Regions from separate parts of the Roseburia sp. TF10-5 genome, predicted to be linked through region 2. Evidence: riboswitches for the same ligand, from Rfam matches in the RefSeq annotation. Region 2 holds a riboswitch; the other holds the start of a gene.
The links. A riboswitch is a leader RNA that binds a small molecule or an ion and turns the genes downstream of it on or off. The one in region 2 is predicted to bind FMN.

Region 1: another riboswitch for FMN. It lies ahead of DXD06_RS10690 (ECF transporter S component); the one in region 2 lies ahead of ribD (bifunctional diaminohydroxyphosphoribosylaminopyrimidine deaminase/5-amino-6-(5-phosphoribosylamino)uracil reductase RibD).

What each region holds. Positions count from the first base shown of each region.
Region 1 covers NZ_QTYW01000010.1:80,900-86,889, reverse strand. The annotation lists gene DXD06_RS10705 (leucine-rich repeat domain-containing protein) at 1-256, opposite strand, end outside; gene DXD06_RS10700 (ATP-binding protein) at 794-2,083, opposite strand; gene DXD06_RS10695 (LytR/AlgR family response regulator transcription factor) at 2,308-3,096, opposite strand; gene DXD06_RS10690 (ECF transporter S component) at 3,260-3,889, opposite strand; FMN riboswitch at 4,028-4,159, opposite strand; gene DXD06_RS10685 (DUF2752 domain-containing protein) at 4,251-4,697, shown strand; gene DXD06_RS10680 (uracil-xanthine permease family protein) at 4,703-5,990, opposite strand, start outside.
Region 2 covers NZ_QTYW01000024.1:3,089-9,078, reverse strand. The annotation lists gene DXD06_RS15415 (AAA family ATPase) at 1-511, shown strand, start outside; gene DXD06_RS15410 (hypothetical protein) at 588-779, shown strand; gene DXD06_RS15405 (RNA-binding domain-containing protein) at 880-2,361, shown strand; gene DXD06_RS15400 (aldose 1-epimerase family protein) at 2,659-3,513, shown strand; FMN riboswitch at 3,582-3,696, shown strand; gene ribD (bifunctional diaminohydroxyphosphoribosylaminopyrimidine deaminase/5-amino-6-(5-phosphoribosylamino)uracil reductase RibD) at 3,906-5,036, shown strand; gene ribE (riboflavin synthase) at 5,018-5,662, shown strand; gene DXD06_RS15385 (bifunctional 3,4-dihydroxy-2-butanone-4-phosphate synthase/GTP cyclohydrolase II) at 5,697-5,990, shown strand, end outside.

The sequences.
Region 1 (5,990 bases), on a different contig from region 2:
TGGATTTTGAAGTCAGTTTCTCTGATTGAATCGTAATCTTCTCTAACTTCCCGCAACCATAAAAAGCATTTTTTTCTATCTTTGTAACATTCTTTCCTACTACAATACTTGTTATATTTGTACACTTGGCAAACGCATTCTTTCCAATCGTAACAATGTTTGAGCCAATCACTACCCTGGTAATTTTCTTATTGTTCTTAAAGGCATTGTCCGCAATGGATGTTACTCTATAAGATACTCCATCAACCTTAACCATTGCCGGAATAGTAACCGTTCCTTTTGCAGTACTCTTTGGATCAGTATACTGTACTGTCGGTGTTTTGCCCTTGCCACTTGTAACTATGTAAGTCGAACCATCGTTGTCCTTTATCTTCGTACCTTTTTTCGGTACAGACGGCTTATCTTTTTTCTCATAAACTGCCTCCTCTCTTATAGCTGTGGATTAAACTGCTTTTGGCTCACAGCCGTATGGCAGTTCGTGTATCCTATCATCTGCGTCTATCTTATATGTCATTGATAGAAAATTCTCTATCATATATTTGGAAATATTTTACCATACCCCCCCTTATTTTATTCAAGGTTTATGTGACAATTTGTTTATTTTTCGCATAAAATTTCTCATAAAAAATGCCATCTCACCACTTTTTTGTGATGAAATGACATTTTTTAGTCATTTTATGCAGTTCGTCACAGTATTTCTTCCTGCTTTAACAGGTAATTCTTCCATATCTGCGACAGCTCATCTTGTTTTTGTGCACAGTGTATCTCCTCCAACAATCGCTATATGCTCTTTTTATATAAGTTCCTTATCCAAAAGGAAATCAATCACATTGATATTTAAAATACCATTATCATCATACCAACGCTTTCCAATATCTTTCCTTACAACAATTTTAGGGAAAGAATCTCCTGTAAGCGTAAATGGTCTGAGTTCTACTTCTGCTTTTTCATCCGTAGGCATCGCATATGCGGACTGAATATAAGTTCGTTTTCCTCCTGAACTTACGACAAAATCAATTTCCCTTGGAGTGCGAATTGAATTGCCTTTTTCACTGAGTGTCCTTGCATAAACAACACCAACATCAACAGAAAACTGTCTGATATTTAACTCATTATATAGGATGTTCTCCATTATATGCGTCATTTCCTGCTGACGAAAACCTATTCTTGCATTTCTAAGTCCAATATCCTCGCAGTAATATTTATTTGGCGAATCAAAATAGGATTTCCCTTTTACATCATATCGCTTACTTTCTGAAAAAAGGAACGCATCCTCCAAATGCCCGATGTATGCCCGAATCGTATTGGCAGACACACCGCCCCCTTGTTTAGATTTCAGAGTATTCGCAATTTTAGTCGGGTTTGTTAATGAACCTACTGATGAACAGAGCAAATCTAAAACCTGCTCCAGAACATCCTGCCTTTCGATTCTCTTTCGTTCAACAATGTCCTTAATATACACTTCTGAGAAAAGCGATTTCAAATAATTCATCTTAGCCGTATCATTAGGTCTTGACAGGATAAGTGGCATACCACCATAAAATGCGTATTCATCAAATGCTTCATTTTTATCCCCACCAACAGCAGAGTAATATTCCGCAAAACTAAGTGGATGTACTCTTATTTCATCACTTCGTCCTCTAAACTCAGTAAGGATGTCACTGGAAAGCATTTTTGAATTGCTCCCTGTCACATAAACATCTAAATTCGATAAACCTCTCAAATCATTAAGAGCATCGTAAAAAGTAATTTTCTTACCGTCCGGATTATATGGATTAGCCACCTCATCAGACATTTGAATTTCATCAACGAAAAGATAATACTCGTCTTTGCTCTTTTCCACTTTCTCTCTTACATAAGATGAAAGAATAAGCGGATTACGATATTTAATGTCTTTCGCAAGGTCAAGCTCAATCGTAATAATCTGTTCTTCTTTTACACCATTTTCAATTAAGTAATCCCGGTATATATTTTTAAGAAGATAGGATTTTCCGCATCTCCTGATACCGGTAATTACTTTCACTAATCCATCAAAACGATATGAAATCAACTGCTCAAGGTAACTATCACGCTTAATTTCCATAAAGCCCACTCCATTTCACTGAAAATTTCTGCCTATTCAGGCTTTTTCATTCAATATTATATATGTTATCTATCAGACTTTCAAGTTGTCATTGAAAATTATAGCCTAAAAAGGCTAAAATATTCAGTGAAAATATTATTATCTTTCTCTAAAAAATGCCATCCCACCACTTTTTTCGTGATGAAACGGCATTTTTAGTCCATTTATTCAGTTCGTCACAGCATTTATTCCTGCGTTAACAGGTAATCCTTCCATATCTGTGACAGCTCATCTTGTTTTTGTGCACAGTGTATCTCATCCAGTGGGAATAACATGCATCCGCAGTGTCCCGGAAATGTCGGGAAACAGATAATCTTAAGTTCGGTGCCTATCTCCGGACTGTAAGCCATAATCTCAAGATGTTCTCCATACAGCGTTACCCGTTCGTAGGTACACAGCCATTTATCGTCCATATTGGAGAAGATACTGCCGAAGGTATTCCCGATCAGTCCGGTCAATGGTACATGCTCCACCTCTGCCAGCTTCTCATTGCCATAGCGGAAGATCCAGTCCACTGCATGCCTGTCCTCATTGAATACCATCTCGATATCCGTAAAGGCAAATGGCATCTGATCAAAGCTCCGATAAAACGCATGATACTCTTCCGGTGTCTTTGGTGTATTCGGCATGGCAAAGCCCTCAATCAGTTTTTTCTGCTTTTCCTGCAGCTGGGCAAGGATTTCTTTTTTCCTGCGGGTTGCGTAGTTTAACTCTTCTCCGTTGATAAGTGTCAGCGTATCTTCCAATGCATGGATTGCCATGATACACACCAGATAGGTACGGTGTACTTTCAGAAAATATTCCCCGACCTGTGCCTCCATTGCCTCTAAGGTGCTTCTGGTCTTATATACGCTTCCGCTTGTCACATGAATGTAACAGTCATTCACCGATGCCTTAATATATAGGATATCTGTGACATCGATTACCCTACGCTTATGACCTGCCTTAATTTCCAGTGTTCTCTTAAACTGCATGATAACTGTTACTCCTTGTGTCTTACGGATTTGTTATTATTTTACTGTATATTGGGTGTTATGGCAATGAGGAGTTTTATCATGTTCTCTTTTAACTCTCCTTAACATTAAAAGTGGCCATGCTAATAAGCACAGCCACCATGAAGACTCACCAGAGGCGATGTCATTCACTTAAACGTCCCTTTAAAACTGGAGATAACGGTTTGTAAATCAGCATACAGATGACAACTGCAATCAGTCCTTTTACAATTGTAAATGGAAGATTAAAGCAGATCAGGCACTGCAATACGCTTTTCATGGATGGTGCAATTGCCTGATACATCTGCAGGATGGCTTCCTCTGCCATACCAGCCTTGTAATAAACCGGGTAAACCACAAAATAATTGGAAAACACACTGACTATTCCCATGACTAATGCTGCAACCAGACCACTGACTACTGCACTCTTTTTGGTCTTTTTATGTTTGTAGATATTACCTGCAATTGCCACAAACACGGCTCCGAGAATAAAATTGGAAAGTTCTCCAACAAACATACTGTTTGAAAATGCCAGATGGAGAACGTTCTTGATCAGACAGATCAATACCCCACACACTGGTCCGAGCGCAAAGCTTCCAAGTAGTGCCGGCAGATCCGAAAAATCAAATTTGATAAATGATGGCATGATCGGAATGGCAATCTCCAGATACATAAGCACGAACGCTACGGCAGAAAGCATCGCCGTAACCGTAATATAGCGTACTTTTGTATTCATGCCTCCCTGTTTTACTGCTGTCTTTGTCTGTTCACTCATACGAACTCTCCTTTCAGAATCAATGGAATTCCAGAGGAGTGTTGCCTGCATATATGATCAGAAAATAAAAAACCGATAGATTTCTCTATCGGGGTTCTTTTTCTAGCATACAGTCAACAGTGCAAACATTAATTTGCACTTTTTCTTCTCTCATCCAGACTATACTGTCGGTACCGGAATCTCACCGGTTCGGCTGCAAAAAGCAGTTCACGGACTATACCGTCGGTCGGGAATATGCGTCATCCGCAGCACCCTGCCCCGAAGAATTCCTTCTTTATTTTTCATCGTTATTATATTCACATTGTCCGAAAATGTCAACACCGGCTGGACTTTTTCCCATTCATTTGCTAACATAATTTCCATGAAGATTTCAAATATATTACGCACGGACAAAACTTTAGATTTTTCTTTTTATATCATCGGCTGGGTATGTCTTATTCTCGCACTCGTGCTCGGACTTGCATGGAAAAGCGGTTATTTCCTGTGGATATTTCCTCCGGATGGCTGTGTCCTGCACAATCTGACCGGGTACTACTGTCCCGGATGCGGCGGCACACGCGCAATTCATGCCCTGCTGCACGGACATATTGTGCGCTCTTTCTTTTACCATCCGATTGTTGTGTATACCGCTGTCTTTTTCGGCTGGTTTATGCTGTCCCAGACCATAGAAAAAGCATCCCGCGGACGTTTTGCCATCGGGATGCATTATCGTGATATTTATCTGTGGATCGCGCTTGCCATTGTACTGCTCAACTGGCTGGTCAAAAATCTGTTTCTCGCCGTCTTTGGCATTGCACTTCTTGGATAAACATTCTATTTCTGATTTTTCAGTTCCTGTTCCAGCTCATGCGGACGCAGATCCACACCGCGAGATGCATCTCCTTCCGGGTCTTTTCCAAATGCATAATCATTTCCCGGCAGAATCGCATTGAGCACGATTCCGGCAATCGCTGCGATGGCAAGGGATGTCAGGGTAATGGAAGTGCTTCCGATCGTAAAGGTCAGTCCATCTGAGAATCCGAGACCGGAAACTAAGATCACACCTGCAATAATGAGGTTTCTGGACTTGGTGAAATCCACATGGTTTTCAACCACATTTCTTACACCGATAGCAGAAATCATACCGTAAAGAATAAAGCTGACACCGCCAATAATGGATGCCGGCATCGAAGCAATAATCTCTGCTACTTTCGGGATAAAACTTAAAACGATCGCATAACATGCCGCAAGACGGACAACCTTCGGATCATGTACACGGGACAACTCCAGAACGCCTGTGTTCTCTCCATAGGTTGTATTTGCGGGTCCTCCGATCATTGCAGAAATGGAAGTTGCAATTCCATCACCGATCAGGGTACGATGCAATCCCGGGTCCTCAATAAAGTTCTGTCCTACCGTTGCAGAAATCGCGGAAATATCTCCGATATGCTCCATCATGGTCGCAATGGCAATCGGTGCCATGATAAGAATCGCTGTAAGATTAAATTTCGGCAGGATAAACGGTGGAAGTCCGACAACAGCCGCCGAGGAAACGCCGGAAAAATTTAAAATAACAGATCCGTCCGGATTCGTAAAACCAAGTCCCTGCAGAACCAGTGCGAACACATACGAAATCACAACTCCGAGAAGAATCGGAATAATCTTAAACATTCCTTTTCCCCAGATATTGAAAATAATGATAACTGCCAGTGCCACAATTGCAATGAGCCAGTTTGTGGATGCATTGCTGACCGCAGACGGTGCAAGGCTCAGTCCGATACAGATAATGATCGGGCCGGTCACCACCGGTGGAAGGAAACGCATCACACGTTTTACACCAACGCACCGGATGATCAGTGCAAGGATCAGATACAACAATCCTGCCACAACAATTCCGCCACACGCATACTGCAGTTTTTCTTTATCTGCCATATTGGCAAATATCCCGGTATCCAGTGCCGCAACGCTGGAAAAGCCTCCCAGAAAAGCAAATGAAGATCCCAGAAAAGCAGGAACCTTAAATTTGGTACACAGATGGAAAAACAAGGTACCGAATCCTGCACAGAACAATGTCACCTGTACGGACAATACCTGTGAGGTACTCTGAAAATAGCTGTTTACC
Region 2 (5,990 bases):
ATTTGCCATGGCAGGAGAGTCAAGCCTGGTATTTATTATCAATGAGCTGGATAAGGCAGCTTCTGGAAAAGGAAACGGAAATCCGGCAGATGTTTTACTGACACTTCTGGATAATCTGGGATTTACAGATAACTATATCGAGTGTATGATCCCGACATCCGGTGTTTATCCGATTGCCACAGCAAACGATAAGGAGCAGATCAGCGCACCGATTCTGTCCCGTTTTGCGGTAATTGATATCCCGGATTATACGTTTGAGGAAAAGAAGATTATCTTCTCAAAATTTGCATTGCCTAAGGTATTAAAGCGCATGAGCTTAAAGGAACAGGAATGTATCATCACAGATGAGGCATTAAATACAATCGTGGATCTGTATTCGGGTACCAGTGGAATCCGTGATTTGGAGCAGGCGGCAGAACATATTGCTGCAAATGCGCTGTATCAGATTGAGGTGGATCATCTGAAAACTGTTACCTTTGATGCAAAGATGGTGAGAAAACTCCTCATTTAAATGGCTGGTTAAAAAATATTTGTGTTGTAAAAAGCCATACAAGGTGGAACACTATCGGAAATAGGAGGTGCATACTATGGCAACAAAAACTGCAAATGTAACAGCACGAGTACCATTTTCACTTGATATTCCGGATAAACTTGCTACGAGAGATTCTATAACACAAGCTGAATTTGATACTATGATGCAGACCGGACTTGCACAGGCAAAAAGAATTGATGCTGTATCTGTTGATGAGGCTTTTAATCAATTAAAGGCGGAGATATAGTGCATTATATTTCAAAGGATCTGATGGCACCGGATGCAGCGGATAATCTGCTTGATAAGATGAAAGTAGAGATTAGAACAAGAAAATTGGAGGTAGCATTATGGCAAAAGATGAGCTGTTTTCTGGCGAATCAAAGAATATTGAATACAAGGTAGTTGTACCGGATAAAAGCGAAAAATATATGAAAACAGTTGTGGCTTTTGCCAATACACAGGGTGGCAGACTGGTCATAGGTATTGATGATAAAACACATCAGGTAGTTGGTGTTGACAATGATAGTTTGTTTCAAGCTATGGACGCTTTGACAAATGCTATATCAGATTCTTGTGAACCGCAGATCATACCGGACATTGGGCCGCAGACGGTTGATGGCAAGACAGTCATTGTTATCACGGTGGAAGCAGGAAAAAACCGACCATATTATATTAAAGCCCAAGGTAAGGCGAAAGGCACCTATATTCGTGTGGCTGGTACTTCCAGACATGCGCATCAGGAAAAGATAAGTGAGCTGGAGATGGAAGGCGCCCGTATTTCTTGGGATGAGCTTACTTGTGTAGGATATGAAGTGACGGAAGAAGCAACGCAGTCTTTATGCAAGGATATTGAAGATTTCCGAAAGAAGGCAGGACTTTCGGGGCATGATGTAAGAAAAGAGCAGTTGTTTAATTGGAAAATTTTGAAGAAAAGCGAAGGCAATGTGCTTGCATCAAATGCGTATGTGCTGCTAACATCAGATTATTTTCCGTTTGCAAAGACGCAGTGCGCCGTATTCAAGGGAACGGATAGAACGGTTTTTCTTGATAAACGGGAATATACTGGACCGATATACAAGCAGATAGAGAGTGCGGTTGATTTTGTTTTGAGAAATATCAGACTTGGAGTGACAATAGATGGCTTAGTGCGTCGGGAAAGCTATGAACTCCCAGTAGAAGCAATTCGTGAAATGATAATCAACGCACATTGTCACAGAAACCTGTTAGATGAATCCTGCATACAGGTGGCAATTTATGATGATCGCTTAGAAGTGACATCTCCAGGTGGACTATACAATGGACTAACCTACGAGGAAGTGATGAAAGGTCATTCCAAGATTAGAAACAAGCTGATTGCAAATATATTTGGTCAGATGGGACTGGTAGAAGCGTGGGGAAGTGGCATCAGAAGAATTATAAGTGTTGCTGGAGAATATGGACTGCCTGTTCCGACTGTGGAAGTATTTGATGATATGTTTCGGGTGAATTTATATAGGAATGTGCAGCATAATGCAAATGGTGGAGAAAATAGTGGAGTAAATGGTGGAGTAAATGGTGGAGTAAATGGTGGAGTAAATGGTGGAGTAAATGGTGGAAATGATTTCGGAGATAAAGTCCGTATCAGAGAAAAAGCACAGAAATTGACGGAGACTCAGGAGAAAATACTAGATTGTATAGCAGAAGATAAATATATTTCGGTCAAAAAAATAGCAGACAGAATAGATATATCTAGGCGGACTGTTGAAAATAATATTAAAAAAATGAAAGAATCAGATATTGTGGTTCGTCATGGTTCACCGAAAAATGGGTATTGGGAGATTATAGAATAAACTGTAATTCTGAAAAAGTATATCAGCAAAAGTGTAAAGGAGTGAATGTATGTCAGAGTGGTTTTCCCTGAGCTTGTGAATAAAAATATACCAAAGCAGATTAACACTATTGTAAACAGAGACAGTAATCCGGAGGAACCCAGAGTGCTTGCACTTGAAGATTTAGTATCTGTTGCTACTTCTTCGCAAATTCAGTCCATTGACAAACCTCGGTAAAATAGCATAAGATAAAATGGACAGGGAGAGAAAAAGTGAAGCGGTAACGCGTAATTTATAGAATCAGAGGAGATGGAACATATGGCAAGACATAAGCTCGAGAATGAACTCATTGCAATCGAAGTGGAGGAACATGGGGCAGAATTAAAATCTCTGGTCCGTAAAAATACCGGAAAAGAATATATGTGGAAAGCTGATCCAAAATTCTGGGGACGCACCTCACCGGTACTGTTTCCGTTTGTTGGAGCGGTAAAAGACAAACAGTTTCGTACCAAAGGACAGACTTACACCATGGGACAGCACGGATTTGCCCGCGATATGGATTTTACGCTGGATTCTCAGACGGAGGATACGCTCTGGTTTGTATTAAAATCCAATGAGGAAACCATGGCAAAATATCCTTATGCGTTTACCCTTCGTATTGGATATCACATCGAGGAAAATAAGCTGGAAGTGCTCTGGCAGGTGGAAAATCCTTCGGAGGAAGAACTTCCGTTTTCGATTGGCGGGCATCCGGCATTCAATCGTCCGAAAAATTGTAAAATCCGCTTTGATGTAGCTGGTCCGCTTACAAGTACAACGATTGTGGATGGTCTGGTCGGAAACGGTACTGTGGATTATGAATTGAAAAATAGTTATCTGACAGTTACCGATCATCTGTTTGATGATGATGCCCTTGTGATTGAAAATCAGAATGTGCATGAAGTCTCTCTTTGTGACATGGAAGGAAATCCCTATCTGACCGTTACGATGGATGCTCCATTGTTTGGAGTCTGGTCACCGGCGGGAGCAGATGTACCGTTTATATGTGTAGAGCCATGGTATGGACGCTGTGACAGTGCTGATTTTACCGGAGATTTAAAAGATCGGGAGTGGGGAAATCTGATTGCACCGGGCGGTATCTGGAAAGCCCATTATACGGTGGAGGCAGTATAGAAAGCCAGAAAAATTCTCTTGACAGAAAAGGAAAGAAAGATTATAGTCTTATACATAGACAATTTTATAAAGATCTTCAGGGCAGGGTGCAATTCCCTACCGGTGGTATAGCCCACGAGCCGCAAGGCATGATTCGGTGAAACTCCGAAGCCGACAGTACAGTCTGGATGAAAGAAGATAAAGGATAGAAACACAAGAACCCGTGTATGGTTGTGGTGGATATTGAAATGTTTGCTCTGGAATTTATTTCCAGAGCATTTTTTATTTCCTATGAATAAAAGGATTTGAAAATATATCCCCGGCAGCAGAACACGGTAAAAAGAAGCCCTGAGCATTTGCTTGGGGCTTTTGTGGTATGGCGAAGCCATATCACTGATGAAAAAGGAGAAAAAATGACAGATGAATATTACATGCGCCGAGCAATAGCACTGGCACAAAAAGGAGAAGGACAGGTATCCCCGAATCCTCTGGTAGGTGCTGTGATTGTAAAAGATGGAAAAATTATCGGAGAGGGATATCACGAACACTACGGACAGCCACATGCAGAACGGAATGCACTGGCTAATTGTATACAATCCCCGGAAGGGGCTACGATTTATGTGACCTTAGAGCCGTGCTGTCATCATGGAAAACAACCACCATGTACCGATGCTCTGCTTGCCGCAGGAATTCGCAGAGTAGTGATTGGTTCGAAAGATCCGAATCCACTTGTTCATGGAAAGGGCATCCGGATTTTGCGGGAACATGGAGTAGAAGTGACTGAACAGGTATTACAGGACGAATGTGATGAAATGAATGAAGTATTTTTTCATTATATCCAGACAAAACTTCCGTTTGTCATTTTAAAATATGCGATGACACTGGATGGAAAAATTGCCACGTATACCGGGGCATCCCGCTGGGTGACAGGAGAAGCGGCGCGTGCGCATGTACACCGTATGCGGAACCGTTACCATGCCATTATGGTTGGCGTGGGAACGGTACTTGCGGATGATCCGATGCTGACCTGCCGGCTAGGAAAAACAGAAAATGGGGTAAACCCGGTGCGCATCATTTGTGATACAGCATTGCGGACGCCATTAGAATCACAGATTGTGCGTACCGCAAAAGAAGTTCCAACGATTATAGCAAGCTGTAACCGGCAGGAAGCCATGCATATGCCATATGTGGAGGCAGGATGTCAGATTTTAGTCACACCGGAAAAAGATGGGCAGGTAGATCTTTGGGATCTGATGCGACAGCTTGGAGAACAGGAGATTGACAGCGTGATTCTCGAAGGTGGTGGAACTTTAAACTGGTCGGCTCTGCAAGCTGGGCTTGTACAGAAGGTGCAGGCATATGTGGCGCCTAAGCTGTTTGGCGGGGCAACAGCCAAAACCCCGGTTGAGGGGCAGGGATTTTTAAAACCTGCAGAGGCCGTGACATTAAGCCGGACAAAAGTTACAGCGTTGGGATCGGACTGGTTGATAGAGGGATACCCGGCGACAGAGGGGAGGCCATTATCATGTTTACAGGAATCATAGAGGAGATGGGAACCATTGAAAACATTGCAAAAGGCGCACATTCTGCGGTGTTGACGATTAACGCCAGAAAGATACTTGAGGATGTGCATATCGGAGACAGCATAGCGGTAAACGGAGTCTGTCTGACGGTCACTTCCTTTGACCACGAAAGATTTACTGCGGATGTCATGCATGAAACTTTAAACCGGTCGGCACTGGCACAGTGCAAAAGAAAAAGTCCTGTGAATCTGGAACGTGCAATGTCGGCAAACGGACGCTTTGGAGGGCATATTGTAGCCGGACATGTGGATGCGACCGGACAGATGGCCGGGCGCAAGCAGGATGACAATGCCATATGGATCCGGGTGGAGGCGCCGCCGGAAGTCCTTCGGTATGTGGTGGAGAAAGGTTCCATTACCATCGATGGCATTAGTCTGACCGTTGCCGCGGTAACTGCGCATGATTTTTCGGTGTCGATGATCCCTCATACGGCAGAGGTGACAACGCTTGGAAGCAAAAAAGAGGGAGAACTGGTAAATTTGGAAACCGATATCATCGGAAAATATGTGGAAAAACTGCTTCATCCACAGGAAGAAAAAAAGGAAACCCACATCACCCAGGCGTTTCTTGAAAAATATGGATTTTGAATGGTTATAACAAAGAAAACAGGAGGAAAGAATAATGGAAGGATTTGCGACGGTTGAAGAAGCACTTGAGGAATTACGAAACGGAAAACTGATTTTAGTCACGGATGATGAAGATCGTGAAAATGAAGGCGATTTTATCTGCGCTGCGGAATTTGCCACAACAGAAAATATCAATTTTATGGCAATGCATGCCAAAGGGCTTATTTGTATGCCGATGTCTGCAGAATATGTAAAAAAGCTTCATTTTCCGCAGATGGTCGAAACGAATACCGACAACCATGAGACAGCATTTACCGTTTCCGTGGATTATGTGGAAACAACCACAGGC